Regions from separate parts of the Pseudomonas sp. MRSN 12121 genome, predicted to be linked through region 2. Evidence: predicted binding sites of a transcription regulator. Region 2 holds the regulator's gene; the other holds the start of a gene.
The links. Region 2 encodes sigma-54, which starts transcription at its own class of promoters, with help from an activator protein. Its sites were predicted from a motif close to ANTGGCATNNANNTTGCTNT; they were not measured.

Region 1: a site for sigma-54 is predicted at 6,097-6,116, ahead of TO66_RS26825 (pilin). Genes of this name have one in related genera too.

The regions. Positions count from the first base shown of each region.
Region 1 is NZ_CP010892.1:5,894,820-5,909,703, reverse strand. Features, by position in the region: gene TO66_RS26865 (undecaprenyl-phosphate glucose phosphotransferase) at 1-1,059, opposite strand, end outside; gene TO66_RS26860 (hypothetical protein) at 1,462-1,929, shown strand; gene TO66_RS26855 (energy-coupling factor ABC transporter permease) at 1,926-2,615, shown strand; gene TO66_RS26850 (hypothetical protein) at 2,679-2,894, shown strand; gene yacG (DNA gyrase inhibitor YacG) at 2,899-3,102, opposite strand; gene coaE (dephospho-CoA kinase) at 3,099-3,722, opposite strand; gene TO66_RS26835 (A24 family peptidase) at 3,719-4,591, opposite strand; gene TO66_RS26830 (type II secretion system F family protein) at 4,594-5,811, opposite strand; gene TO66_RS26825 (pilin) at 6,171-6,587, shown strand; gene TO66_RS26820 (BON domain-containing protein) at 6,844-7,200, shown strand; gene TO66_RS26815 (DUF748 domain-containing protein) at 7,388-10,309, opposite strand; gene TO66_RS26810 (class I SAM-dependent rRNA methyltransferase) at 10,423-11,439, opposite strand; gene TO66_RS26805 (acetyl-CoA C-acetyltransferase) at 11,649-12,827, opposite strand; gene TO66_RS26800 (oxygenase MpaB family protein) at 12,977-13,843, opposite strand; gene acs (acetate--CoA ligase) at 13,883-14,884, opposite strand, start outside.
Region 2 is NZ_CP010892.1:1,056,099-1,070,982, reverse strand. Features, by position in the region: gene hisD (histidinol dehydrogenase) at 1-392, opposite strand, end outside; gene hisG (ATP phosphoribosyltransferase) at 516-1,151, opposite strand; gene murA (UDP-N-acetylglucosamine 1-carboxyvinyltransferase) at 1,279-2,544, opposite strand; gene TO66_RS04760 (BolA family protein) at 2,567-2,818, opposite strand; gene TO66_RS04755 (lipid asymmetry maintenance protein MlaB) at 2,935-3,240, opposite strand; gene TO66_RS04750 (phospholipid-binding protein MlaC) at 3,237-3,890, opposite strand; gene mlaD (outer membrane lipid asymmetry maintenance protein MlaD) at 3,901-4,368, opposite strand; gene mlaE (lipid asymmetry maintenance ABC transporter permease subunit MlaE) at 4,368-5,165, opposite strand; gene TO66_RS04735 (ATP-binding cassette domain-containing protein) at 5,165-5,974, opposite strand; gene TO66_RS04730 (KpsF/GutQ family sugar-phosphate isomerase) at 6,250-7,224, shown strand; gene TO66_RS04725 (HAD family hydrolase) at 7,224-7,748, shown strand; gene lptC (LPS export ABC transporter periplasmic protein LptC) at 7,757-8,329, shown strand; gene lptA (lipopolysaccharide transport periplasmic protein LptA) at 8,316-8,861, shown strand; gene lptB (LPS export ABC transporter ATP-binding protein) at 8,861-9,586, shown strand; gene TO66_RS04705 (RNA polymerase factor sigma-54) at 9,769-11,262, shown strand; gene hpf (ribosome hibernation-promoting factor, HPF/YfiA family) at 11,342-11,647, shown strand; gene ptsN (PTS IIA-like nitrogen regulatory protein PtsN) at 11,660-12,124, shown strand; gene rapZ (RNase adapter RapZ) at 12,127-12,984, shown strand; gene TO66_RS04685 (HPr family phosphocarrier protein) at 13,002-13,274, shown strand; gene TO66_RS04680 (ZIP family metal transporter) at 13,306-14,199, opposite strand; gene TO66_RS04675 (superoxide dismutase) at 14,232-14,843, opposite strand; gene TO66_RS04670 (hypothetical protein) at 14,845-14,884, opposite strand, start outside.

The DNA.
Region 1 (14,884 bases), 2.1 Mb from region 2:
GGTCTGTTGCTCGGCGTTGAGGTCCGCCTGCTCGACATACATTGAGCGGAACTTGAACACACGGATCAGCCGGTCGTTGTAGCCATAGCGCTTCTGCCGGAACAGCACCGGGCCGCGGGAGTCGAGCTTGACCGCCACCGCGGTGGCCAGCAGCACCGGGGAAAACAGGATCAGGCCCAGCAGGGCGAGCACGATGTCCTCGCAGCGCTTGATCAGCGGCGACCAGCCACGCAGCGGCAGCTCCGAGGTGTTGAACATCAGGATGCCGCCGACGTCGGTCATGCGGTTATGGCCGAAGCGCAGGGTCGTCGGATCGGGCACCAGGGCGACGTTCACCGACAGCTGGCGCAGGCGCTGGACGAATTCGCCGATGCGCGCGTGGGCGGCCCAGGGCAGGGCGATCAGCACCTGGTCGACCTGTTCGCCGCGGATCAATTCTTCCAGGTTGCGGGTATTGCCCAGGAAAGGCAGGTCGCAGAACTCCGCGGGCACCCGCTCGCTGCGATCGTCGATGAAGCCGATCAGCCCGGAACGGATGTCGCCATGGCGCTGCATGTGTTCGGCGAGGTACAGCGCGCTTTCGCTGAAGCCGAGGATCACCGTGCGTTGCAGGTATTTGCCGCTGGCCATCCAGGAGTGGAACAGGCGCAGCAGCAACAGGCGTTCGATGCCGAACAGCACCAGGCCGACGCCGAACCACAGGAACAGGTCCGACAGGCTGAACACCGGCAGCAGGCGCAGCCCCTGGTACATGACGAGCAGGATGCAGAACGCGGACGTCCAGGCCACCAGCATGGTGCGAAAACGCAGGCGATTGCTGAAGAACTCCTCGGAGTAGACCCCCTGGGCCTGGAACAGGATGACGGTGATCACGGCAAAGAACAGCAGCAGGCCCAGCACCGTGGGCAACAGGTCTGTGCTGGCCGATTCGGCGCTGAGGAACAGCAGGATACCGGGCAGGGCCGCGGACAGCGCGTGCGTCAGCTTGACCCCGGCGATGAAGAGTTCCATGAATCCGGTTCGGGTCAGAAACCTGCTGTCGATTGATTTCTTAAGCATCGAGTCCCATCGCTGCCAGGTAAAAACCCAGCTCTGTCAAAGAGAAAGCCGCTACAGAGGCAGGGTTGAAAAGCCAAGTTTGGTGACAGGAAAGCCTGTTTTTTGTCGCCAATAGTGGCAAAAAGATACTATTTGTGAGGTTTAATGGTCAAGTAATTGACTATTTTTTGTGATTTTAGTTTCGAGTACTCATTATTAATCGCTTTTTTGACGTTTTGTGCGGTTCAAGACGAACGGAAGGCGGGGTGTGCGTCATGAAGTTGGCTATTGAGCCCGGCGCCACGGGCCATGAAGGCAAATTGCCCACTGGCAGCGGGCTGACGGACGGCGTCGCTCCGGCACTCATGACCGGGCGGTGTAGACTGGCCGCTGCCGATTAATCGAGGAAAGAGGGGAGATGCGGTGAGGTATTGGTCATGGCTGGTGCTGGGGTTGCTGCCGTTGCTGGCGCAGGCGGTCGAAGTGGGCGAGCGGCTAGCACCCTGGACCCTGCTCGATCAGTACGACCAGGCCTACAGCCTCGATGGGCAGGCGCGGACGCTGTTGGTGGCGCGCAGCATGGAGGGGGCGAAACTGGTCAACGCGGCCTTGCAGGATCGGCCCAGGGGCTACCTGGAGGACCGGCGCACGGTATTCGTCGCCGATATCCAGCGTATGCCGGCGCTGATCGCCCGAATGTTCGCGGTGCCGGCGATGCGCGATTACCCCTATCGGGTGATGCTCGACCGCGACGGGCGGGTAGCGCCGCGCTACGTCGGGGCGGTGGATAAGGTCCTGTGGCTGCAGCTCGACGAGGGCCGGCTGGTGGCGCGGCGGGAATACGCCAGCGCCGCCGAGCTGCGTGAGGCGTTGGAGCAGGTGCGACCATGATCGGCGCCGAGCTGCTGTCGCCGCTCACCCTGGGCGTCGGCTGGCTGATCTATGCCCCCGTGCTGCTCTGGGCGGCCTGGCGCTCGCCCTGGGTCGAGCTGTTCAGCGACAGCCGGCGCCAGCATTTGCTGTTCGGCACGGTGTTCGCGCTGTTCATGCTGTGGCTGGTGCGCCGCGACTTCGATACCGGCGTGTCCTATCACTTCATCGGCATGACGGCGGTGACCCTGTTGCTGGACTGGCCCCTGGCGATCGTCGGCGGGCTGGTGGCGCAACTGGGGCTGGTCGCCCTGGGGCGCCAGGACCTGGCGGCGGTCGGTATCAACGGCGCCTTGCTGATCCTGCTGCCGGTGCTGGTCACCGAAGGCTGCGCGATCCTGGTGGAGCGTGCGCAGCCGCGTAACCCGTTTGTGTACATCTTCTGCTCCGGCTTTTTTGCCGCCGCATTGTCGGCCCTGTTGTGCCTGCTGGTCGGCCTGGGCCTGCTGTGGTTCGACGGACGTTTTGCCATGCCGGAGTGGCTGGAGGACTTCATCGGCTACCTGTGGCTGATCATCTTCCCCGAGGCCTTTATCAACGGCATGGTGGTCAGCGCGTTGGTGGTGTTCTGCCCCGAGTGGCTGGAAACCTTCAACCGCACCCGCTACCTGTCGGCGCCCTGGAAGGACGACGACCCGCGTTCTTGACCCAGGTCAAATACCTTCCGCAGACGCGGTTCATGCTCTGGCAAAACCTTTGGGAGCATGGGCATGAGTGTGTACGAGTGGGCGCGCCAGGAACTGCGTAACAGCCTGGATACCGCGCAGGCGGAAGGTTTCGAGCCGGGCTTGAGCCTGCGCGCCCTGCTCAGCGCGGTGGTGCAGGAAAGCCGGCGGGTGCGCGACGCCGAGGATCTGGCGGACGAGTTGCAGTTTCTCGCGGAGAACCTCGACGACACGCAGGACTACCCGTTCATGAGGCCTTGACGGCTCAGTGGGAACGGGGCGGCAGATCGTCGGAAAACAACTCGTCCTCGGCGTCCGGGCCGACCGGGATCTTGTGTTCTTCGGCCGCCCAGGCGCCGAGGTCGATCAGTTTGCAGCGGTCCGAGCAGAACGGACGGTTGACGTTGCTCGCGGTCCATTCCACGGGCGCACCGCAGGTTGGACATTCCACGGTCAGGGGTTGGCTCATGACTGGCCTCCACGCAAGGTAAGGTAAAAGTGATGCAGGCGTTCGACCTCGCTGTGCAGCCAGGCGAGGTCGCGGTCGTTGACCAGCACATCGTCGGCATGGCGCAGGCGTTCCTCGCGGCTCGCCTGGGCCTTGAGAATCGCCTGCAACTGCTGCTCGCTGATCCCGTCGCGGCGCAGGGTGCGCTCGATCTGCACGGATTGCGGCACATCGATGACCAGGATCCGCTCGGTCATCGTCGATTGCCCGGATTCGATCAGCAGCGGTGACACCAGGATCGCGTAGGGCGACTCGGCGCGAGCCAGGTGCGCGACGATTTCCTCGGCAATCAGCGGATGCAGCAGGGCTTCGAGCCAGAGGCGCTGTTGCGGGACCTCGAAGATCAACTGGCGCAGCGCGGCGCGGTCCAGTTGGCCGTCGGCCAACAGCACGCTGTCGCCGAAGTGTTCGGCGATACGTGCCAGGGCCGGCCGGCCGGGCTCTACCACCCAGCGGGCCGCGTGATCGGCATCCACTACATGGATACCCAGGTCGATGAAGTGCTGGGCGGCGGCGCTTTTGCCACTGCCGATACCGCCGGTAAGGCCGAGAATCCAGGGTTTGAGAACAGGCTTGGTCATCTGAAACCGACAAACTGCAAATAGAGGTCGGTTATTTGACCACCCCAGAGCAAGGCAATCCAGCCGGCGATGGCCAGAAAGGGACCGAAAGGAATGGGCGTGGACATCTGCGCCCGCTGCCGCCGCAGCATGATCACCCCCATCAGCGCGCCTGTCAGCGAGGCCAGCAGCAGTGTCAGCGGCAGAATCTGCCAGCCGCCCCAGGCGCCAAGCAGCGCCAGCAGCTTGAAATCGCCGTGGCCGATCCCTTCCTTGCCGGTCAGCAGCTTGAACACCCAGTACACCGACCACAGGCACAGGTAGCCGGCCACGGCGCCCCACAGCGCGTCGTGCAGGCTGACGAACAGCGCGAAGCCATTGACGATCAGGCCCAGCCACAACAGGGGCAGCACCAGCACGTCCGGCAACAGTTGATGATCGGCATCGATCAGGCTCATCGCCAGCAGGCCCCAGCTCAGGAACAGCATCAGCCCGGCCTGCCAGCCGAAACCGAAATGCCAGGCCACCAACGCCGAGCCCAGGCCGCAGGCCAGCTCCACCAGCGGGTAGCGCCGGCCGATCGGGCCCTTGCAGGCGGAGCAGCGGCCGCGCAGCAGCAGGTAGCTGAGCAGCGGGATGTTTTCCCAGGGGCGGATCGGGTGCGCGCAATGCGGGCATTGGGAGTGGGGGAGCAGCAGGTTGTAGGTCGGCCCGGCCGGTTCGGCGGGCAGCCCGAGGATCTCGCGGGCCTGGGCGCGCCAGTCCTGGTCGAGCATCTTCGGCAGGCGCCAGACCAGCACATTGAGGAAGCTGCCGACGATCAGGCCCAGGACCAGCGTCGATAACACGAAGACCAGCGGGGCGCTGGCCAGGACTTCACTCAATGACATGTTCAGATCGCTGTGCCGAGTTGGAAGATGGGTAAGTACATGGCGACCACCAGGCCGCCGACGAGGGTGCCCAAAACTACCATGATCGCGGGCTCCATGAGACTGCCGAGGGTATCGACCAGGGTGTCGACCTCGTCCTCGTAGTGGATCGCGACCTTGTCCAGCATGGCGTCCAGGGCGCCCGACTCTTCGCCGATGGCGGTCATCTGGACGGCCATGCCGGGAAACACGCCGCTGGTGCGCATGGCGAAGTGCAGTTGCATGCCGGTCGCCACTTCCTGCCTGATCCGGTTCACCGCCTGCTTGAACACCTGGTTGCCCGTGGCACCGGCCACCGAGCCCAGGGCCTCCACCAGCGGTACTCCAGCGGCGAAGGTGGTGGACAGGGTGCGGGCGTAGCGCGCCACCGCAGACTTGTGCACCAGCGGCGCGATCACCGGCAGCTTCAGCAGGAGGGCATCCAGCCACTGGCGAAAACGCGGCGAGCGCCTATTGGCGTGGCGCAGCCCCAGGATGCTGGCGACCAGGCCGCCCGCCAGCAGCCATCCCCATTGCTGCACGAATACCGAAAGGGCGATCACCAGTTGGGTAAACACCGGCAACTGCGCGCCGAAGCCCGAGAACATCGCCTGGAATTGCGGCACCACCTTGACCAGCAGGATGCCGGTGACCACCAGCGCCACGCCGATCACCGCCAGCGGATAGGTCATGGCCTTGCGGATCCGGGTCTTGAGGTTTTCGCTTTTTTCCTTGTAGGTCGCTACCCGCTCCAGCAGGGTTTCCAGGGCGCCGGCCTGCTCCCCCGCATCCACCAGGCTGCAATACAGCTCGTCGAAATACCGCGGGCGCTTGCGCAGGGCGCTGGTGAAGCTGCTGCCGGCGGCGATGTCCTGTTTCAGCTCTTCCATCAGCTTGCGCATGTTCGGGTTGTCGAAGCCCTCGGCAATGATGTCGAAGGCTTGCAGCAGCGGTACGCCTGCCTTGACCAGGGTCGCCAGTTGGCGGGTGAACAGGCTGATGTCGCGTGCCTTTACGGGGGGCGTGCGCTGGAACAGGGAAGGGGCTTTCTTGCGGACCCTGCCCGGGCTGATGCCCTGCTTGCGCAGCTGCGCCCTGACCAGCGAGGGCGTATGGCCGCTCAATTCGCCGCGCAGTTTGCGGCCTTGCCTGTCGGTGCCTTCCCACAGGTAGACCCTGACCTTTGCTGCCTTGACCGCCATGCTGTTCAGCCCCGGGTAGTGGTGGAGGCCCCAGGACGGCAATGCCCTGGGTGATGCCCAATGGGCCACCGCGCGGGGCGCGGTGGCCGGTCCATAGAGTTTGAATAGCCCGATACGTTCCTTGTCCTGGGTCGTTGTGGCGTCGGGTGTCGCTTGACAGCGTAGCCCGCGATGACGGCTGGCCTGGGGCACTTGGCTGACAAAAAGTGTCAGATAGTGCGACTCCTGGCGCTCACCCGCGATGGCCCAAGGTCGCTCGAGCCCCGTGCGGCCTGGGCCGCGGGGGCTGGCACAGGCCGTGCTATGGCTGTGTGGTGAGCGTCGACTCCCCTCGAATATCCACTGCCTGGAGCAGATAGATGAAGTATCAGAAAGGTTTCACCCTGATCGAATTGCTGGTCGTCGTGGCGATCATTGGCATCCTGGCCACCTTTGCCATGCCGCTGTATTCCAAATACCAGGCGCGGGCCAAGGTCACCGCGGCGCTGGCCGAGGCCTCGGCGCTGAAGGTCAATTTCGAGGACGTGCTCAACCAGGGCAGCGACCCGACCCTGGAGCTGGTCGGCGGCAAGGCGGCGACGTCGAACTGCACCCTGACTGCCGCAGGCTCGGCGGCCACCGGTGCCGGGACGATCGGTTGCACCATCCTCAACGCGCCGGCCCCGGTGCTGAACAAGACGCTCACCCTGACCCGCACCACGGCCGACGGCTGGGTATGCAGCACCACGGTTCCCGCGGATTACTCGCCCAAAGGCTGTACCGCCAGTGGCAGCTGAGGTCGCCAGGCGTTCCGGCTGTTCGGGAAAAGGCCGGGAATTCAGCAGGTTAGGGGCATGGGTGAATGCAACTTGCATGCAAAATTATTCACCGGTCATGCATTTTGCATGATCGTGGAAATTCGCGATTTTTGTATCTTGTTGATATTAAAGGGGTTTATTGATTCTCGGAACTTGGCATAACGCCTGCAATCTACCTAGTAACCCTGCTGCCAGGACATGGCGCAGGTCTTCCAGAAGAACAGGAGTTACTCGTATGAAGAAGTTCGCTATCGCTGCTGCAACTGCTACCGCTCTGACCCTGACCATGGCTAACGTTGCATTTGCCCAGACCACTCAAGCTACTCAGGCGCCAATGGTGCTCGCGGCGGGTGAAGTGACCAAGGCCAAGGAAGCCACTTCCGACACCTGGATCACCACCAAAGTCAAAGCGGATCTCGTCACTGAAAAAGGCATTCCAGGGACCGATATCAAGGTTGAAACCAACAAGGGTGTGGTTTCCCTGTCTTCCACCACTGCCGTGACCGAGTCGCAGAAACAAACCGCGGTCAACATCGCCAAGAAAATCAAAGGCGTGAAAGCAGTATCGGCTGACGGTCTGAAAGCCGAGTAAGCCTCAAGCTTCTTGCCTGGACAGGGAGAAGGCGCGGTAGACGAGCCTGCCGCGCCTTGAAGGTTCATGCGAACGGCCATAGGGATGTGGCCACTTTCAACAACGAAACAGGCCCCGGCACAGTGTGTCGGGGCCTGTTTCGTTGTGGGGACCGAATGCCGGCCCGTTTCCGGGCCGGACGGAGCGCTTATTCGGCGTCCAGGTGCATGGGCGTGACGACCCGGCCATCGCTTTCGGCCTGCCCCAGGTTGGCGTCGATGAAGTACACCCGGTCATCGGCTAGCTGGCCCTTGTCCACCAGGAAGTCCTTGATGCTGCTGGCCCGTTCCTGGCCCAGCTGGCGCAGCAGGACGTCGCTGCCGCTCCAGAACTTGATCACGCCTTCGCGCATTTTCGCGGTGCGCTCTTCCTTGCCCAGGTCCTTCCATTCGGCCGGAGGCTGGGCCTTGAGGCGGGTGCGATAAATGCCTTCGAGCAACGGGGCCTTCTCGCCGTCCGGCACCTTGAGCAGCGATGCCTGGGCCGGCACTTTCTCGCCACGGCGCTGGAGCATCTTGTAGTAGTTGTATTGGTATTCGCGCTCCAACCGTTGTTCGGCGATCAGCGGGCCATCGCTGCTCTGGGCGGCGGTGCCTTCGATTTCCAGGCGCAGCGCCGGACGTTCCTTGAGCGCATTGGACAGTTTGACCAGCGCCGCTTGCGCATCCTGGTTCAACTCGCTGGAGCCCGGGGCGAACGAGACGCTGCCCAGGTCTTCCGAGCCGCCGCCGGCGATCAGCCCGCCGATCAGTTTGAAGGGCGCCGCGGCGGCCTTCACGATCAGGTTGCGCAGGGTCTGCCAGACGATCGGCATGACGCTGAACTGCGGATTGTTGAGGTCGCCGGTCACCGGCAGCTCGATGGAAATCTTGCCGTCGACGTCCTTGAGCAACGCGACCGCCAGTTTCAGCGGCAGGCTCACGGCATCCGGGCTGTCGACTTTTTCCCCCAGTTCCAGTTGCTCGACCACCACCTTGTTCTCGGCCTTGAGCTGGCCCTTGGTGATGACATAGTGCAGGTCGAGGTTGAGCCGGCCCTTGCGGATGCGATAACCGGCGAACTTGCCCGAATAGGGCGTCAGGGTGGTCAGCTCGACGCGCTTGAAGCTGGTGGCGATGTCCAGCGCGGCCATCGGATCGAACGGGTTCACGCTGCCCTTGATGGTGACCGGCGCATAACGGTCGACCTTGCCCTTGATATCCACGCTGGCCGGTTTTGCCTCGCGGCTGTCGATGGTGCCGATCTGGCCGTTGAGCTGCTGGATGGCGGTGGCGAAGTTGGGGGTCAGGCTGAAGTCGGCGAAGTTGGCCGAGCCGTCGTTGATGGCGATCTGGCCGACATGGATCGCCAGGGGCTTCTCCTGGCTGGCGGCCGGCTTGGCGGCGGCCTTCGGGCTGTTGTCGGCGGGCTGCGGGATCAGCAGGTCATCGATGTTGGTGGTGCGGTCATCGTTGATCATGAAGCGCGCATAGGGTTGCAGCAGGTTGACCTTGTTGATCGTCAGGCTGTTGCCGTGCTGGTAGTTCAAGCCTTCGAGCACCAGTTGCTGCCATTTCACGAAGTCGCGGGTCTTCAGGGTGTCCAGGGTATGCAACTGGTCCACCTGGGCCCGGCCGGTAACGCTGAACGTCAGGGGATCGACATTTTTCAGGTCCACCGCCAGATCGCTGCCGAGCATCCCGCTGCGCAGCTCCAGGCGAATGAACGGGCTGATATAGGACTGCGCGACCCGCAGGTCGATGTCCCTGGTCTGCACTGCGAGCTTGGCGGTGATAGGTTGCAGGTTGACCACGCCGTTGGCGAGGACCTTGCCCTGCTTGCCCAGGCCGGTGTCGAGCTTGAGGTTGAAGGGCGACTGATTGAGGCTGTCGAAGTTCTGCACGTCTAGGTTCAGCGGCCCGACTTCCAGGGCCACGGCTGGCTTGGCCTTGCGGTCCGCCAGGTGCACCTGGTAGTTGCGCAGTTGCACGTCCTTGAGCAGCACTTGCCACGGCTTGCTCGGTGCCGGGGCGGGCGGCGGTGGCGTATCGGCGGCGGCCGGCGCCGGTTTCGCGGCGGGTTTGGCCGGTTGGCTGGCGAACAGTTTCTGCCAGTCCAGCTGGCCATCGGCCTCGAGGGCGGCCCAGGTTTCCAGTTTCTGGCTGCGGATCTTGCCGACCACCACTTGCTGCTTGGCCAGGTCGACCGTGGTTTCGCTGACGTCCAGGCGTTCCAGGCGGGCCAGAGGCCGGCCATCGGGGGCCTTGATGGCGAAGGGGGCGACGCTCACCGAGGTGTCGCTGAGCAGCAGTTCGGTTTCCTTGGCCAGGTTCAACTTGTAGTGGGTATTGAGGTTCAGCACGCCGTCTTCGAGGACCAGGGGCACAGCATCGCGTACATAAGGCCACCAGAGTTTCATCTTGCCGTCAGTGACTTTCAGGGTGCCTTCGGAAGCGATCGGCGTCAGGCTGAAATTGCCGCTCCAGTCGATCTGCCCGCCTTCGGGCCCCGCTGCGACCAGGGTCATGTCGGCGTTGTCGTCGGGCAGGGTGCTGAGGTTTTTCAGTTCGAAATCGAGTTTGTCGTACAGGAACTCGATGGGCTCGCTGGGGCGCGCATCCTCGAAGTGCACATAGCCGCCTGCCAGCTTGATGCGCTCGATGCGCAGCGGGAACGGCTTGGCCTCGGGATCGTCGGGAGTCGGTTCGCTGGCCGGGATATTGAACAGGCCCAGCAGGTTGAGCTTGCCGTCCTTGGCGAACAGGATCTCGGTCTTGGGTTTGTCCAGCTCGACATCGGCCAGGTGCAGCGCGCGGGTCCACAGGCTGTCCAGTTGCAGATTGGCGTACAGGCGCTCGAAGGCGACCTGTTCCTTGCCCGGTTCGCCGATGTTCAGGCCCCAGAGTGTCAGTTCGAGACTGAACGGATTGAGTTCGATGCGCTGGATCTTGGCCGGCACCGTCGCGTAGTTGGCCAGTTGCTGATTGGCCACCCGCAAGGCGATGCCCGGCAAAATCAGAAAGCCCAGAAGACTGTAAAGGGCGAGAGCGGTCAACAAGGCGCCGAGAGCGCGAATCAATCCTTTGGTCATGCGAAGCTTCATCTGTCTGAATCGGAAGTGCGTTGGAGTATGGCACGCGTTTCCGGTTCCGAAGCAATCCCATGGCTGTCGCAAACAGGATTGTTCAGATTCCCCGCCCGGGATCAGAGCTGCAATATCAGGGTCTTGAGCGGCGGCTGCCGGTCCATGGACGGGAAATCGCGGCCCGGCGTCAGGACCTGCCATTCACGTACTGGCCGTCCGGCTTTCTCGGCGCAACGCAGCACTTGCTCGCGCCAGTCGTCCATCGCCACCTTTGCCAGATTGTTGCAGCAGATCAGCACGCCATCCTTGGCGGTCGCCAGCAGGGCCGGCTTAAGCAGGCTTTGATAGTCGCGCAGCAGGTCCACCGTGCCGAACGCGCTTTTGGCCCAGGCGGGAGGGTCGAGCAGCACCAGGTCGTATTGGCGCTGCTCCAGGCGCGGGTAGCCGGGCAACTTCTGTCCGCGACGCTGAGTGATGGGCAAGCCGGCCAGTTGGCGGATCGCCGGGAAGTAGTCCGACTGCACGAACTGCATGGTCGGCAAGTGCGGGTTGAGCAGGCCGTTTTCGCGGCCGACGGCCAGGTTGCCTTCGGCGAAGTCCAGGTTGCACACCTCACGGGCCCCTCCGGCCGCGGCGCTCAGGCCGACGCCGCAGGTGTAGGCGAACAGGTTCAGCACGCTCTTGCCGGCGCTGTGGGCCTTGACCCAGCCGCGGGCGTTGCGCAGATCGAGGAACAGCAACGGGTCCTGGCCGGCATGGCGTCCGCGTACCCGATAGTTCAGGCCCCATTCGTGGCCGACCAGGTCTTGCAATGCCTCTTCTTCGGCGCGATAGACCGGGTCGCTGCGGTCGATGCGCGAATTGCCCTGGGAGCGGTCGTTGTAGACCAGCAGGGTGCCCAGGCCGAGGTGTTCGTCGATGGTTTCGTGCAGGTGCAGCAGGGCGTCGCGTTCCAGGCTCTGGTGAAAGCTCTGGACCAGCAACTGTGGGCCGTAACGGTCGATGGTCAGGCCCCCGGCGCCTTCCTGGCTGCCATGGAACAGCCGATAGCAGTCGGTGCCTTGCTGGTGCAGTTCGGCGAGCAGGTCCTGGCGCTGATCGAGAGCGGCGCGCAGCGCCTGGTTCAAGGAAGACATGCGGGCGCCTTGCGAATGAGTGGGCGGCGCAGTTTACCAGCTTCGTTTGGCCCTGGTAGGCGTGGCTGGTCGGGGAACGCGGAGGGCTTCTGTAGGAGCGAGGCTTGCCCGCGAAACAAACGTCGTCACACCGCAGAGCATCAGGCACTGCGCGTTATCGTTGATGACCTATCGCGGGCAAGCCTCGCTCCTACAAAAACAGCGTGGGGTTAGCGCTCGATGGCCAGCGCCACGCCCTGGCCGCCGCCGATGCACAGGGTGGCGAGGCCTTTCTTGGCGTCGCGCTTGAGCATTTCGTGCAGCAGGGTCACCAGCACCCGGCAGCCCGAGGCGCCGATCGGGTGGCCAAGGGCGATGGCGCCGCCGTTGACGTTGACCTTGCTCGTATCCCAGCCCAACTCCTGGCCCACCGACAGCGCCTGGGCGGCGAAGGCTTCGTTGGCTTCGATCAGGTCCAGTTGGTCCAGGGACCAGCCGGCCTTGTCCAGGCAGCGGCGGGTGGCGGACACCGGACCGATGCCCATGATCGCCGGATCGACCCCGGCGTTGGCGTAGGCGGCGATTGTCGCCAGCACCGGCAGGCCCAGGGCCTTGGCCTTGGCGGCGCTCATCAGGATCACCGCGGCGGCGCCGTCGTTCAGCGACGAGGCGTTGCCGGCGGTGACCGTGCCGTCTTTCTTGAATGCCGGCTTGAGCTTGCCCAGGGCTTCGGCGGTGGTGCCGGCGCGCGGCTGCTCGTCGGTGGCGAAGGCCACGGGGTCACCCTTGCGCTGGGGAATCAGGATCGGGGTGATCTCGTCGACGAAGCGCCCGCCCTCGATGGCGGCCACGGCTTTCTGCTGCGAAGCGGCGGCGAAGGCGTCCTGGGCTTCGCGGCTGATGCCGTACTTGTCCACCAGGTTCTCGGCGGTGATGCCCATGTGGTAGTCGTTGAAGGCATCCCACAGGCCGTCGCTGATCATGGTATCGACGATCTGGCTGTGGCCCATGCGCAGGCCGGTGCGGGCGCCGGGCACTACATAGTTGGCCAGGCTCATGTTCTCCTGGCCGCCGGCGATGATCACCTCGGCGTCGCCGCAACGGATGGCCTGGGCGCCCAGGTGCAGAGCCTTGAGGCCGGAGCCGCAGACCTTGTTCAGGGTCAGCGCGGGCACGGCGTGGGGCAGGCCGGCCTTGATCGCGGCCTGGCGGGCGGGGTTCTGCCCGGCGCCGGCGGTGAGCACCTGGCCCATGATCACTTCATCGACCTGGGCGCCGTCGAGGCCGGTCTGGGCCAATAGTTGGCGGATCACCGCGGCACCCAGATCGACCGCGGGGATGTTCGCCAGCGAACCCTGGAAACTGCCGACCGCGGTGCGGGTGGCGGCAACGATTACGACGTCTTGCATGGCGTGAATCCTCATTGTTGTGTGGCCTGGGCATCCGGCGACCGCCAGGGGAGCGATGCCCGCGAACGGAGAAAATCATGGTTGCATAGAACGTCGCGAGGCGGCCAATCGCGAACCGGTGGGTCGCATTCTGTTCGAACGGTCGGGTATTACAGGCCCATGCGCCGGCGCGCGCGATGGATCGAGCCGTTGCGCACTGCCCAGCGCAGCATCGGCGCGCTGCGGTTGACGCTGGCACGGATCAGTTGGCGTTGCAGCGGCCCCTGGTCGATGCCGAACAGGGCGCTGGCCCAGTCGGGCAGCAGGTCGATGCCGGCCTGCATCATCAGCGAACCGAACGGCTTGGCCAGGCGGCTGGGCGCCGGTGCCGCCTGCAACAGGCGCAGCACTTCATGGCTGCGCTCGTCGCACAGCAGTTGCGGGCGCATCCCGGCCAGATAGTGCGCCACCGCCTGGCGCGAACGCGGCACCTCGGTGGCTCCGAGGCGCTCGGCGATCAACGCGACTTCCTCGTAGTAGCGGTCCTGATCCGCGGCAGACAACCGGGGGTTGCAGTAGCGCAGATGCGCCGCCATGAAACTGCTGACTTCGGCCACGTGCACCCAGGTCAGCAGGTGTGGATCGCTGGCGGCATAGGGGCGACCGTCGGGTGCGTGGCCGACGATCTGTAGGTGAATGGTGCGCACCTTGTCGATCAGCCACTCGGCATCCTGCCGCGAGCCGAAGGTGGTGCCGGAAATGAACTGCGCGGTGCGGCGCAGGCGGCCGATCATGTCCTGGCGGAAGTTCGAGTGATCCCAGACCCCGGCCAGGGCCAGCGGATGCAGGGCCTGCATCAACAGGGCGGCGATGCCGCCGATCATCATGCTGCTGAAGTCGCCGTGTACCTGCCAACAGATGGCCTGCGGGCCGAACAGGCCGGGGTCGCCCCTGGGGTTGTCCAGATCGAGCTGGCCCAGTGCCAGCCCGCCCAGGCTCAGGACCTGGGCTTCGATATGACTGCGAATGAATTCCATACCGCTTGGCTGTTCCTTGGTTGGGAGGCTGAACCCCGCTCAGAGGTTCAGACGCTTGTCGATCAATCCCTCGACCACGCTCGGGTCGGCCAGGGTCGAGGTATCGCCCAGGCTGTCGAGTTCGTTGCAGGCGATCTTGCGCAGGATACGCCGCATGATCTTGCCCGAGCGGGTTTTCGGCAAGGCCGGTGCCCACTGGATCAGCTCCGGCTTGGCGAAACTGCCGATCTCGCGACTGACCAGGCTCAACAGCTCCTTCTTCAATTCGTCGCTGGGTTCGACGCCATTCATCGGGGTGACAAAGGCATAAATGCCCTGGCCCTTGAGGTCGTGGGGGTAACCGACCACGGCGGCCTCGGCGATGCTGTCGTGCAGGACCAGGGCGCTCTCGACTTCGGCGGTGCCGATGCGGTGCCCGGAGACGTTGATCACGTCGTCGATGCGCCCGGTGATCCAGTAATCGCCGTCTTCGTCGCGACGCGCGCCGTCGCCGGTGAAGTAATAACCCGGGTAGGGTTTGAAGTAGGTGTCGACCATGCGCTGCGGATCGCCATAGACGCTGCGGATCTGCGCGGGCCAGCTGGCCTTGATCGCCAGGACACCGCTGCCGGCGCCGCTGATTTCCTTGCCGTGTTCATCCAGCAGCACCGGTTGCACGCCGAACATCGGGCGGGTGGCGCAGCCCGGCTTGATCCGGCTGGCGCTGACCAGGGGGCTGAGCATGATGCCGCCGGTCTCGGTCTGCCACCAGGTATCGACGATCGGGCAGCGTTGTTCGCCCACGGCATTGAAATACCATTCCCAGGCTTCCGGGTTGATCGGCTCGCCGACGCTCCCCAGCAGGCGCAGGCTGCTGCGCGAGGTCCGCTGCAACGGCTCGGGCCCCTCGCGCATCAGCGCGCGCAAGGCGGTGGGGGCGGTGTAGAAGATATTCACCCGGTGCTTGTCGATGACCTCCCAGAAGCGCGAGCTGCTCGGGTAGCTGGGCACGCCCTCGAAGACCAGGGTGGTCGCGCCATTGGCCAACGGGCCGTAGACGAT
Region 2 (14,884 bases):
TCCAGCGGCGTGACTTTCTGGCCCAGCACCGTGCCGTCGGCCTCGGTGTAGCTCCAGGAGTCCTGTTTCTGTTTTTCGTGATAGCTGCGCACCCGCGCCGCGGCCTTTTCCAGGGCTTCGCGCTGGGCCACGGTAATCCGGGTCAGGGCCAGCTCCAGGCGCTCGCGCGGCAGGATCAGGTCCGCCATCGACGCCACTTGCAGGCCGTCGAAACGCTGGGTGAACTCCACCAGCGCCGCGTCGCCGCGCTCGCGCACGGCCTTGATGATGTCCAGCACCCGCTGGTTGACCGAGTCGTCAGACACACTTTCCCAGCTCAGCAGATGATCCAGATGATGCGCGAAATCCGGGTCAGCAGCGTTGAGTCGGCGAATTGCAGTGGGAGCGGTCATAGCGAGGGCCTCATTGAATGGCTAATGCTCAGGCGCCCTAAGCTACCAGTCCATTCGCGCGGGCACCTGAGAAAATTGGCTATGACACGGATAGACGGGCGCGGCTGATGCCGCGCAAGTGGGTCAACCGCGGTGTCGCGACTCCACTGCCTTGCGCAGGGTGTCGATCAGGGCCTGGATGCGGGCGTGCTGCATTTTCATGGAGGCCTTGTTGACCACCAGGCGGGAGCTGATCATGGAAATCAGCTCCTGGGGCTCCAGGCCGTTGGCCCGCAGGGTATTGCCGGTATCGACCACGTCGATGATCTTGTCCGCCAGGCCGATCAGCGGTGCCAGCTCCATGGAGCCGTACAGCTTGATGATGTCGACCTGGCGCCCCTGCTCGGCGTAGTAACGCTTGGCCACATTGACGAACTTGGTGGCCACACGCAGCCGCCCCTTGGGCTCCGCCGCACCGATGGCGCCAGCGGTCATCAGCTTGCACTGGGCGATCTGCAGGTCCAGCGGCTCGTACAGCCCCTGGCCGCCGTATTCCATCAGCACATCTTTACCCGCCACGCCGAGGTCGGCGGCCCCATGTTCGACATAGGTCGGCACGTCGGTGGCGCGCACGATCAGCAAGCGCACGTCGGCCTGGGTCGTGGGGATGATCAGCTTGCGGCTCTTGTCCGGATTCTCGGTAGGCACGATGCCGGCTTCAGCCAGAAGCGGCAGGGTGTCATCAAGGATGCGGCCCTTGGACAGTGCGATGGTCAACATGGGAAACGTAAGTCCTTAATCAGGATACTCATGCCCGGACACAAACGGCGCCGGGCACGCATCGAGCCTGAACCAGGCTCGACTTGGAACGAAACCTTGGGGCACCTCCTTGTGCCCATCCCGCAAACTAGCCCGGTACGCGGCGGATCTTGGCGCCGAGCATCTGCAGTTTTTCCTCGATGCACTCGTAACCACGGTCGATGTGGTAGATGCGGTCGATCAGGGTGTCGCCGTCGGCAACCAGCGCCGAAATCACCAGGCTGGCCGAAGCCCGCAGGTCGGTCGCCATGACCGGCGCGCTGTTGAGCTTCTCGGTGCCGGTGACGATGGCCGTGTTGCCTTCGACCTGGATCTTGGCGCCCATGCGGTGCAGTTCGTACACGTGCATGAAGCGGTTTTCGAAGATGGTCTCGATCACCGCGCCAGTGCCTTCGGCAATAGCGTTGAGGGAGATGAACTGGGCCTGCATGTCGGTCGGGAACGCCGGGTACGGCGCGGTGCGCACGTTGACCGCCTTCGGACGCTTGCCATGCATGTTCAGCTCGATCCAGTCCTCGCCGGTGATGACTTCGGCGCCGGATTCCTTGAGTTTCTCCAGGACGGCTTCAAGGATGGTCGGATCGGTGTCCTTGACCTTCACGCGACCGCCGGTGACAGCAGCGGCGACCAGGTAGGTACCGGTTTCGATACGGTCCGGCATGACCTTGTAGGTCGCCGAATGCAGGCGCTCGACACCGTCGATGGTGATGGTGTCGGTGCCGGCGCCGGAAACCTTGGCGCCCATGGCGTTGAGGAAGTTCGCCAGGTCGACCACTTCAGGTTCGCGGGCGGCGTTCTGCAGCACGCTGCGGCCCTTGGCCAGGGCAGCGGCCATCATGATGTTCTCGGTACCGGTCACACTCACGGTATCGAAGAAGAAGTGCGCACCGCGCAAGCCGCCCTCGGGCGCCTTGGCCTTGATATAGCCGCCTTCCACATCGATCACCGCGCCCATGGCTTCCAGGCCACGGATGTGCAGGTCGACCGGACGCGAGCCAATGGCACAGCCGCCGGGCAAGGCCACTTCGGCTTCGCCGAAACGGGCGACCATCGGGCCCAGGACCAGGATCGAGGCGCGCATGGTCTTGACCAGCTCATAAGGCGCGACCAGGGTCTTGATGGTGCGAGGGTCGATTTCGACGCTGAGCTTCTCGTCGATCACCGGCTCGATGCCCATGCGGCCGAACAGCTCGATCATGGTGGTGATGTCGTGCAGGTGCGGCAGGTTGGCAACGGTGACCGGGCCATCGCACAGCAGGGTGGCAGCCAGAATCGGCAGGGCAGAGTTCTTCGCCCCGGAAATGCGGATTTCGCCATCAAGACGAACGCCGCCGGTAATAATCAATTTATCCATAAGAATCTCGACGCCCTTGGGCTCAGGTGCGCTCGGCCCAGGCCGCGCTGCTGAAAAATTTCATAGTGACCGCATGGATGCTGCCATCGGCGATCCATGGGTTCAAATGGGCATAGATGCTCTGCTGACGCTTGACCGGACTCAAGGCCACCAGTTCGTCACTGATCACATTCAGCTGGAAATTGCAGCCTTCGCCCTCAACTTCTACCTGAACTGATGAAAGAGTCTCGGACAGCTTTCCCTCAAGGAAGCTCTTCACTTCGTTGGCCTGCATGCTCAACCTCAATCGGCGCCCTGTGCGCGCGGGTCGGACATCATACAAAAAAGCCCCGCGCCTGCGAACCCCGCAATAGCAGGACTCTGACGGGGGGCTTGCTTGTCAATGAACGGTCAAGGATGCGCCAGCAGCTCGGTCAGGCCGGAAACCTCGGCGATTTCGCGCATGTCTTCGGGCAATGCGCGGATGCTGACCGCCTTGCCGGCTGCCGCGGCATCGCGCATGAAGGCCAGCAGCAACGACAAACCGACGCTGCTGGACTTCTCTACCGCCGAACAGTCAAGCACCAGCGCGGCGGCCTTGCTGGACGCGATCAGGGCCTGGCCCTGCTTGCGCAGGCCCGGGCCAGTGCGGTAATCCAGCACACCGCTGATCAACAATTCGCCGGTTTGCCCCAGACGGACAGCCGACTCGCTCATTGCCCGGCCTTCTCTGAAGCGTTTTCGGTCGCGGCCTTCGCCTTGGCCACTTCACCGGCCCAGTTGTTGATGGTCTTGTCCAGGTCGTTGCCGTTGCGCTGCATGGCGTCGGCGAACTGGTCACGGAACAGTTTGCCGATGTTGATGCCATTGATGATCACGTTGCGCAGTTTCCACTCGCCATTGATCTTCTCCAGCGTGTAGGACACTGGATAGACCGCGCCATTATTACCCTTGACGGTCATGCCGACACTGGTGCGATCGCCCGATTCGTCTCGGGCAGGATCGACGACGATACCCTGGTTGTTGTACTCCAGCAGGGCGTTGCCATAGAACTGGAACAGGCCTCTCTTGAAGTTCTCTTCAAAGGTGCGCATTTGCTGCGGGGTGGCCTTGCGCGAGTACTTGACCGTCATGATGCTCTTGGAAATGCCCTCGGCATCCACGACCGGGCCAACGATGCTGTTCAGCGCCGCATAGAAATCCTGCGGATCCTGCTTGTATTTCTCTTTGTTGGCAGACAAGTCGGCCAGCAAGCGGCTGGTGGTGTCCTGTACCAGATCATGAGCGGACGGCGCCGCCACGGCGTTAGCCATCAGCGGCAACGCCGCCAGGAGTACCAGCAGGCTACGTCGCAAGGTAGAGATCATGAAAAAGCCCTCATTTGGCGTCTTTGCTAACGGTATTGAGCAGGAACTTACCGATCAGGTCCTCAAGCACCAGTGAAGACTGGGTGTCGTGGATGGTTCCACCATCCTTGAGCAACGAGTCTTCCCCGCCGACGCTGATACCAATGTATTTCTCGCCGAGCAGGCCAGCAGTCAGGATAGATGCAGTGGAGTCAGTCGGCAGATTATCTACGCGCTTTTCCAGCTGCAGCGTGACCCGACCGGTGAAACTGTCGCGGTCCAGATCGATAGCCGTGACCTTGCCGATGGTCACACCGGCCATGGTCACCTTAGCTCTGACAGTCAAACCGGCGATATTGTCGAAGTAGGCATAAAGTTTATAAGTGTCGGTGTTCGAGGTCGGGGACAAGCCACTGACCCGCAAGGCGAGCAACAACAAAGCCAGGATGCCAGCCAGCAAGAAAAGGCCGACACCGATTTCCAGGGTGCGGTTTTGCATCAGAAATCTCCAAACATCAAGGCGGTCAGAATAAAGTCCAGGCCGAGTACGGCCAACGAGGCGTACACAACGGTCTTGGTAGTGGCACGACTGATCCCCTCTGAAGTGGGCTCGCAGTCATAGCCTTGGAATACGGCGATCCAGGTCACGACAAAAGCGAAGACGATGCTCTTGATGATGCCATTGAGCACATCGTCGCTGAACGTCACGCTGTTTTGCATGTTCGACCAGTAGGAGCCGTCATAGACTCCCAGCCAGTCGACGGCCACCCACGAGCCGCCCCAGATACCCACCACGCTGAAAATCATCGCCAGCAACGGCAGGGAAATGAAGCCGGCCCACAGGCGTGGCGCGACAATGTACTTGAGCGGGTCGACACCGATCATCTCCAGGCTGGAGAGCTGCTCGGTAGCCTTCATGTTGCCGATTTCCGCGGTCAGCGCCGAGCCGGCCCGACCAGCGAAGAGCAGCGCCGTGACCACCGGCCCCAGTTCACGCAGCAAGGTCAGGGCGACCATCTGCCCCACCGCCTGCTCCGAACCGTAGCTGGACAGGATGTTGAAGCCCTGCAGCGCCAGCACCATGCCGATGAACACCCCGGAGACCACGATGATCACCAGGGACATCACGCCCACCGAATGCAACTGCTTGACCAGCAGGCCAAAGCCGCCGCCGGCCTGGCTGCGGCCGAACAGCACATGAAACAGCATCAGGCTCGAACGTCCGAGCACCGCGAGCACATCGATGCCCGAGTGACCGAACAGGCGAATCCGCTCCAATAAAGATACTTTGCGCATCAGCGCTTCCCCAGAAGATCTGCGCGGTAGTCCGGCGCTGGAAAGTGAAAGGGTACCGGACCGTCTGGGTCGCCTTTCATGAACTGGCGGATCCGCGGGTTATCGGAGTCCATCAGTTCGTCGGGCGTACCCTGCCCCAGCACCTGGCCATCACCCACGACATAGATGTAGTCGGCGATGCTCGCGGTTTCCGCCAGGTCGTGGGAAACCACGATGCTGGTGATTCCCAGCGCGTCGTTGAGCAGGCGGATCAGGCGCACCAGCACGCCCATGGCAATGGGGTCCTGGCCTACGAACGGTTCGTCGTACATAAGGATCTGCGGGTCCAGGGCGATGGCCCGGGCCAGTGCCACACGACGTTTCATGCCGCCGGACAGCTCGTCGGGCATCAGATCGATCGCGCCGCGCAAGCCGACCGCCTGCAGTTTGAGCAGGACGATATCGCGGATCATTTCATCCGGCAGCTGGGTATGGACGCGCAATGGAAAGGCGACGTTCTCGAAGACATCGAGATCGGTGAACAGCGCGCCGCTCTGGAACAGCACCCCCATCTGCTTGCGAGCATCGAACAGATCGCCGCGCGACAGCGCCGGCAGATTCTGCCCGTTGACCCAGACCTCACCGCTGCTGGGGCGCAATTGCGCGCCCATCAGCCGCAAGAGCGTGGTCTTGCCGCAACCGGAAGGTCCCATGATGCCGGTGACCTTGCCGCGTGGAATACGGATATCGACATTATTGAAGATGCTGCGCGCACCGCGCTTGAAGGACAGTCCCTTCAGCTCGACCGCGTAGGCGTTATCGGCACTCATCTAAACTCCTTGCGATGCAGCCTCTCACTCGGACGCTTGGCTCCCTGCCGGGAGTACCGGCACCCAGGGGCAGGCCGAACTGGCGGCGAACTATATCACTGCTGATACGGAGCCCCCAAGACCGAAGCCATCCGCGTTCAGGATCACGACAGGCTAAAACGGACATTCCCGGCAATTCCGACTCCCGGAAAGACAAAGGCTGACGAACTTGCGTGAGGGAATCGATCATTACCGCTATAATCGCCGCCTTTTCATCAGGCTATACGATTTCTGACATGAGCCAATCCACCGACCTGATTCAATCGGCACAACGCACCATCCGCCTCGAGATAGAAGCAGTAGAAGGCTTGCTGCCCCATATCGACGCAGATTTCGTACGCGCTTGCGAGATGATTCTGGCCAGCAAAGGCCGCGTAGTGGTGGTCGGCATGGGCAAGTCCGGGCATATCGGCAACAAGATCGCCGCGACCCTGGCCAGCACCGGCACCACGGCATTTTTTGTCCATCCGGCCGAAGCCAGCCACGGCGACATGGGCATGATTACCCGGGACGACGTGATCCTGGCCCTGTCCAATTCCGGCTCGACCAATGAAATCGTGACCCTGCTGCCGTTGATCAAGCGCCTGGGCATCCAGCTGATCAGCATCACCGGCAACCCCGATTCGCCGCTGGCCAAGGCCGCCGAGGTCAACCTCAACGTCCAGATCAAGCAGGAAGCATGCCCGCTGAACCTGGCCCCGACCTCCTCGACCACCGCCGCCCTGGTCATGGGCGATGCCCTGGCCGTGGCGCTGCTGGAAGCCCGCGGCTTCACCGCCGAAGACTTCGCCTTCTCCCATCCGGGAGGCGCCCTGGGCCGTCGCTTGCTGCTCAAGGTCGAGAACGTGATGCACGCCGGCGATCAGTTGCCGCAGGTCCAGCGCGGCACGCTGCTCAAGGACGCCCTGATGGAAATGACCCGCAAGGGCCTGGGCATGACCGTCATCGTCGAGGCCGACGGCCGCCTGGCCGGGGTTTTCACGGACGGCGACCTGCGCCGCACCCTGGATCGCACCATCGATATCCATCACACCACCATCGATGAAGTCATGACCCTTCACGGCAAGACGGCCCGCGCCGAAATGCTGGCGGCCGAGGCCCTGAAGATCATGGAAGACAATCGAATCAACGCGCTGGTCGTAGTGGACAAGGAAGATCGCCCGATCGGCGCCTTCAACCTGTCCGACCTGCTGCGCGCGGGAGTCATGTAATGAGCACGGATCTGCTGCAACGCGGCAAGCACATCAAGCTGGCGGTATTCGACGTCGACGGCGTACTGACCGACGGTCGCCTGTATTTCCTCGAAGACGGCAGCGAGTTCAAGACCTTCAATACCCTCGATGGCCAGGGCATCAAGATGCTGATGGCCGCGGGCGTACAGACGGCGATCATCAGCGGACGCAAGACGCCGGTGGTCGAGCGCCGGGCGAAGAACCTGGGGATCCCCCACCTGTTCCAGGGCCGCGAGGATAAACTCGTGGTTCTGGACGGGCTTCTCGCCCAACTGGGCCTAAGCTATGAGCAGGTCGCCTATCTGGGCGACGACCTGCCGGACCTGCCGGTGATCCGCCGGGTGGGGCTGGGCATGGCCGTGGCCAATGCCGCCAGCTTCGTCCGCGAACATGCCCACGGCATCACCCAGGCCCGCGGCGGCGAAGGTGCCGCCCGTGAGTTCTGCGAACTGATCCTGCGCGCCCAAGGCAGCCTTGAAGCGGCCCACGCCGCCTACCTATAGAGCCTCCCATGCTGAGCAAAAAGATTCGCAACATACTGATCTTCGGCATCATCACCGCGCTGTTCCTGGCGGTGGGATACTGGAACATCAGCCCGGAACGCTTCCTCGACAAGCCGGTCGTGCAGGTCGACGAAAGCGCCATCGACTACTACGCCATCAACGCTCACAGCGTGCAGTACCTGCCCGACGGCAAGCTGCAGTACGAAATGACTTCCGACAAGGTCGAGCACCTCAAGGCCACCGAGGTAACGCTGCTGACCAACCCGGACCTGCACATGTATCGGGGCACCGCCTTTCCCTGGCACGTCCAGAGCGAGCGCGGCGAAGTCAACCCGGACGGCACCGAGGTGGAGCTGATCGATTCGGTACGAGTTGCCCGCACCGACGAGAAGAATCGCAACCTGTTGATCACCACGACCCGCATGACAGTATTCCCGCAGAAGCAATATGCGCAGACCGATCAAGACGTTAGAATCGACGGAGCCGGCGGCGTGACGACTGGCAAGGGAATGAAAGCGTATTTGAAAGACGGCAGGATGAACCTGCTATCGAACGTAAGAGGACAGTATGAGGCTCGTTAAAACCCTCCCTATTTTGCTCAGTCTGGGCGCAGCACTGGGAAGCGTGAGCGCCTGGGCTCTGCCGAACGATAGCCAGCAACCCATCCGCATCCAGGCCGACGACGCTCAACTGGACGACAAGAATGGCGTAGCCACCTACCGGGGCGACGTGATCATCACCCAAGGCTCGATGAAGGTCACCGGCAACACCGTGACCATCACCCGTACCCAGACCGGCGATATCGACGTGGTGACTTCGGTGGGCAACCTGGCCTACTTCGAACAGCTGCAAACCCAGGGCGACACCAAGCCTGTCCAGGGCTATGGCGTTACCATCCAGTACCACGCCGCGCAAAACCGTGTCGTACTGATCGACCGCGCCAAGGTCATCGACAAGGACGGCAACATCACCCAGGGCGAGAAAATCGTCTACGACACGAACAAGAAGCTGGCCAGCGCCGGTCGCGCCAACGGCAGCAAGGTCACCGAGTCGCGTCCACGGATCGACATGGTCATCCAGCCGAAAAAGAAAACCGACGAGAAGGCCCAGTAATGGCAACTCTGAAAGCCCAGCACCTGGCCAAGAGCTACAAGAGCCGCCAGGTCGTGCGAGATGTCAGCCTGTCCATCGACAGCGGCCAGATCGTCGGCCTGCTCGGCCCCAACGGCGCCGGCAAGACCACCTGTTTCTACATGATCGTCGGCCTGGTCCAGGCCGATCAGGGACGCATCCTGATCGACGACCTGGACGTCAGCCACCAGCCGATGCACGGCCGCGCGCGTGCCGGGATCGGCTACCTGCCCCAGGAAGCCTCGATCTTCCGCAAGCTCTCGGTAGCCGACAACATCATGGGCATCCTCGAGACCCGCAAGGAACTCGACAAGGCCGGACGCCGCCTGGAACTGGAAAGCCTGCTGCAGGAATTCCACATCAACCATATTCGCGACAACCTCGGCATGAGCCTTTCCGGTGGTGAGCGTCGCCGCGTGGAAATCGCCCGCGCACTGGCCACCGCTCCCAAGTTCATCCTGCTCGACGAACCTTTCGCCGGCGTGGACCCTATCTCGGTGGGCGACATCAAGCAGATCATCCACCACCTGAAGGCCAAGGGCATCGGCGTACTGATCACCGACCACAACGTCCGCGAAACCCTGGACATCTGCGAAACCGCCTACATCGTCAACGACGGTCAATTGATCGCCGAAGGCGACGCCGAAACCATCCTGGCCAACCAACTGGTCAAGGAAGTGTATCTGGGCCATGAGTTCCGCCTGTAAGCCCTGAGGTGTTTGGCTGGTCGCCAGAGCGCCCGCCCCAATAAAACCCTGCTGTTTTTATTGTTACAGCGCTCTAGGCAAACACTTCAGTTTCAGGCATATAATTTGCTTATGTTTGGCGCTCACGCGCCCTGTAGTGGATGGCGCATGTGCGCCGGCTAATAAGGTGTTAAGCCCCTGCCATGAAACCATCGCTAGTCCTCAGAATGGGCCAGCAGCTGACGATGACCCCGCAGCTGCAACAGGCCATCCGCCTGCTCCAATTGTCGACCCTGGACCTGCAACAGGAAATCCAGGAGGCCCTGGAGTCCAACCCGATGCTCGAGCGCCAGGAAGAAGGCGACGACTTCGACAACACCGATCCGCTGGCCGACAGCACCGAACAGAAACCCAATACCGATATCCAGGAAACCTCCTACCAGGAAACCGCTCCGACGGTGGACAACCTCGAGGACGGTGAATGGAACGAGCGCATTCCCAACGACCTGCCGGTCGACACCGCCTGGGAAGATGTCTACCAGACCAGCGCCAGCAGCCTGCCCAGCAACGATGACGACGAGTGGGACTTCACCACCCGCACCTCGGCCGGCGAAAGCCTGCAGAGCCACCTGCTCTGGCAGTTGAACCTGGCCCCCATGTCGGACACCGATCGCCTGATCGCCGTCACCCTGATCGACTGCATCAACAACCAGGGTTACCTGGATGAAACCCTCGAAGAGATCCTCGAGGCCTTCGACCCGGAGCTGGATATCGAACTCGACGAGATCGAGGCCGTCCTGCACCGCATCCAGCAATTCGAGCCGGCCGGCATCGGCGCCCGCAACCTCGGCGAATGCCTGCTGCTGCAACTGCGCCAGCTGCCTGCCAAGACTCCCTGGCTGACCGAAGCCAAGCGCCTGGTCACCGACTTCATCGACCTGCTCGGCAGCCGCGACTACAGCCAGCTGATGCGCCGCATGAAGCTCAAGGAAGACGAGCTGCGCCAGGTCATCGAGCTGGTACAGAGCCTCAATCCCCGTCCGGGCTCGCAAATCGAATCCACCGAAGCCGAATACGTAGTCCCCGACGTGATAGTGCGCAAGGACAACGAACGCTGGCTGGTGGAACTGAACCAGGAATCCGTGCCGCGCCTGCGCGTCAATCCGCAGTACGCCGGCTTCGTGCGGCGCGCCGACACCAGCGCCGACAACACCTTCATGCGCAACCAGCTGCAGGAAGCCCGCTGGTTCATCAAGAGCCTGCAAAGCCGCAACGAGACCCTGATGAAAGTCGCCACCCAGATCGTCGAGCATCAGCGCGGCTTTCTCGAGTACGGCGACGAGGCGATGAAACCGCTGGTCCTGCATGACATCGCCGAAGCCGTCGGCATGCACGAGTCGACGATTTCACGAGTGACCACGCAAAAATTCATGCATACCCCACGGGGCATTTATGAACTGAAATACTTTTTCTCCAGCCACGTAAGTACCTCCGAAGGCGGCGAATGCTCGTCCACGGCGATCCGCGCGATCATCAAGAAACTGGTCGCCGCGGAAAATCAGAAAAAGCCGTTGAGTGACAGCAAGATCGCTGGTTTACTGGAGGCACAAGGCATTCAGGTAGCCCGTCGTACCGTCGCCAAGTACCGCGAATCCCTTGGGATTGCGCCTTCCAGCGAACGGAAGCGGTTGATGTAACCGGCGGGCTCGCCATAGCGTTCCAGTGGCAGGTCAATCGACCTGCCGCTTTATGCACTGGCAACGAAGGAGAAGCTGTATGCAAGTCAACATCAGTGGACACCAACTGGAAGTGACCGAACCTCTGCGCGCTTACATCGGCGAAAAACTCGACCGACTGGAGCGGCACTTTGACAAGATTACGAATGTGCAGGTAACGCTGGCCGTCGAGAAGCTGAAGCAGAAAATCGAGGCCACGCTGCACATCCACGGTGGGGAAGTCGTCGCCAATGCAGAACATGACGACATGTATGCCGCAATCGACTTGCTCACGGACAAGCTTGACCGCCAACTGAAAAAGCATAAGGAAAAGCAACTCCACCTTCTCCAAGGCACGGGTCGCTAACACTCCCCTCCCATGATCCGACTTGAAAGCATCCTGACCCCCGGCCGTTCCCTGGTGAACGTGCCGGGCGGCAGTAAAAAACGCGCCCTCGAACAAATTGCCAACCTGATCAGCCGCGAAGTGCCGGATCTGGAGATGCAAGATGTCTTCGAAAGCCTGATTGCCCGTGAAAAACTGGGTTCTACCGGTTTTGGCAACGGCATCGCCATTCCACACTGCCGCCTCAAAGGCTGTGAGTCGCCCATCAGTGCCCTGATGCACCTGGACGCTCCCATCGATTTCGACGCCATCGACGGCGCACCGGTCGACCTGCTGTTCGTGCTGCTGGTCCCGGAAGCCGCCACCGATGCCCATCTGGAACTGCTTCGGCAGATTGCCAGCATGCTTGACCGCAAAGAGGTGCGCGACAAACTGCGCAGCGCCACCAGCAACGAAGCCTTGTACAAGGTTGTCCTGGACGAACAGAACGGTCAGTAGCCATGCGTTTGATCATCGTCAGCGGCCGTTCCGGCTCGGGTAAAAGCACCGCCCTCAACGTACTCGAGGACAACGGCTATTACTGCATCGACAACCTGCCGGCCGGCCTGTTGCCCGAGCTGGCCGAGCGAGCGCTGATCCATACCGAACTGACGCAACCGCTGGTCGCCGTTTCGATCGACGCACGCAATCTGCCAAGCCACCTGTCACGCTTCCCTGAACTGCTGGAGGAAGTACGCAGCCGGCATATCCAGTGCGACGTGCTCTATCTGGACGCCGACGAGGAAACCCTGCTCAAGCGTTTTTCGGAAACCCGTCGCCGCCACCCCCTGAGCAACAACAACCGCTCGCTGGCCGAGGCGATCGAAGACGAAAGCCATCTGCTGGGCCCGATCGCCGACCTCGCCGACCTCAAGGTCAACACCACCAACCTGAACCTGTATCAACTGCGCGACACCATCAAGTTGCGCCTGTTGAACCAGCCGGAACCGGGTACGGCGTTCCTGGTGGAGTCCTTCGGATTCAAGCGCGGCATGCCCGTCGACGCCGACCTGGTGTTCGATGTGCGCTGCCTGCCCAACCCGTACTGGAAACCCGAGCTGCGCGCCCAATCCGGGCTCGACCAGCCGGTTGCCGAATACCTGGCCGCACAGCCGGATGTCGAGGAAATGTTCCAGGACATCTCCACTTATCTGCTGAAATGGCTGCCGCGCTTTGCCGCCAGCAACCGCGCCTATGTCACTATTGCCATCGGCTGCACGGGCGGTCACCACCGTTCGGTCTACCTGACCGAACGCCTGGGCCAGGTCCTGCAGAAGTCCCTGAAGAACGTCCAGGTTCGCCACCGCGACCTCAGCTGAAAGGATCCAACCCCGCGATGCCTGCTCTGGAAATTGAAATCATCAACAAACTGGGCCTGCATGCCCGTGCCTCGGCCAAATTCGTCGGTGTGGCCGGCCAGTTTCCCTGCCAGATCCGCGCCGGCAGGACGCCAGAGTCGATGGTCGACGGCAAGAGCATCATGGCGATGATGATGCTGGCCGCCGGCAAAGGCACCAAGATTCACCTGAAGACCGAGGGCGAGCAGGAGCAGGAAGCGCTGGATGCGCTGGCGGCACTGATCAATAACTACTTCGACGAAGGCGAATGAGCCCGGCGGGGCAAGCCCGCCGGACAGGCACTCAGGCGAGTGCCGTATCCATCACCATCATCAGGCAGAAGCCGATACACAAACCCAGGCTGGCCAGCTTTTCATGACCGTTGCGGCGTGACTCGGGAATCACTTCGTGGGTGACCACCAGCAGCATGGCCCCCGCCGCCAAAGCCAGCCCAAGGGGCAATAGCATTTCCGCCAGGCTCACCAGCCATGCGCAGAGCAGCGCGAATACCGGCTCCACCAGGCCTGACGCAGCACCGATCAGGAATGCCCTGACCCTGGACATGCCGGCGCCCGCCAGCACCAGGGCGATCACCAGGCCTTCCGGCACATCCTGCAAGGCAATACCCATCGCCAGGCTGTCGGCCTCCGGCATGCCACCCCCTGCGGAAACCCCCACGGCCATGCCTTCGGGGATGTTATGGGCAATGATGGCGAACACGAACAGCCAGATGCGCGGCGGGATGACCGGGTGTTCGAGGGTGCCGACGAATGTCTCCGGGCTGCCGCCCGACACCTTGCGGTCCGCCAGGAACAGGAACAGCGCACCGAGCATGATGCCGAAGCTGATCAGGCCACTCGACGCCCAGGGCGACAGGCCAAGGTTCTCGGCCGCGGCGATCCCCGGCACGATCAGCGAAAAGGCCGTGGCCGCCAGCATCACCCCGGCACCGAAGCCCAGCAGGGTGTCGCTCAACGCCACCGGCATCTTGCGAATCACCAACACCGGCACCGCCCCCAGCGCGGTTCCCAAGGCGCACACCGCCCCACCCTGCAAGGCCCGCAACAAGCGCGGTTCCAGGTTCAGCCAGGACAGGCCCTGTGCCACCAGCAATGCGGTACCCGCCAACAGCAACAGCGAACCGAATGCGTAGCGGAACATCCGTCCGCTGCTGATCGTCAGTGTTTCAGTGCCCATAGTCAGCCTTAGATCTTTTTATAGAAGGGGGCTCAAGCCAGCGCGGCCTGGTAGCGCTGGGCAACCTCGGGCCAATTGATCACGTTGTAGAACGCATTGATGTATTCCGGCCGCCGGTTCTGATATCGCAGGTAATAGGCGTGCTCCCAGACGTCCAAGCCAAGGATCGGCGTATTGCCCTTCATCAGCGGGCTGTCCTGGTTGCCACTGCTTTCGACCACCAGGGTCTTTTGCGGGGTCACGCTGAGCCAGGCCCAGCCACTGCCGAAGCGAGTGAGCGCGGCCTTGGTGAAGGCGTCCTTGAAACTGTCGAAGCCCCCCAGTTGCCCCTCGATTGCTTCAGCCAGCGCCCCCTCTGGCTTGCCTCCGCCTGTCGGCGCCATTACCGCCCAGAACAACGAGTGGTTGGCATGCCCGCCGCCCTGGTTGATCACCGCCGCCCGCAGCGTCTCCGGCAGTTGCTGCACGCCGGCCACCAGCCGCTCTACCGGCCACTCGGCCCATTCGGTGCCTTCCACGGCGGCATTGAGGTTGTTGATGTAGGTCTGGTGGTGCTTGGTGTAGTGAATCTCCATGGTCTGCGCATCGATATGCGGTTCCAGGGCATCGTAGGCGTAGGGCAATGCAGGCAAGGTATAGGACATATCAGTGGGCTCCGTAGTGAGGGACATCGCGAGGGGCGACG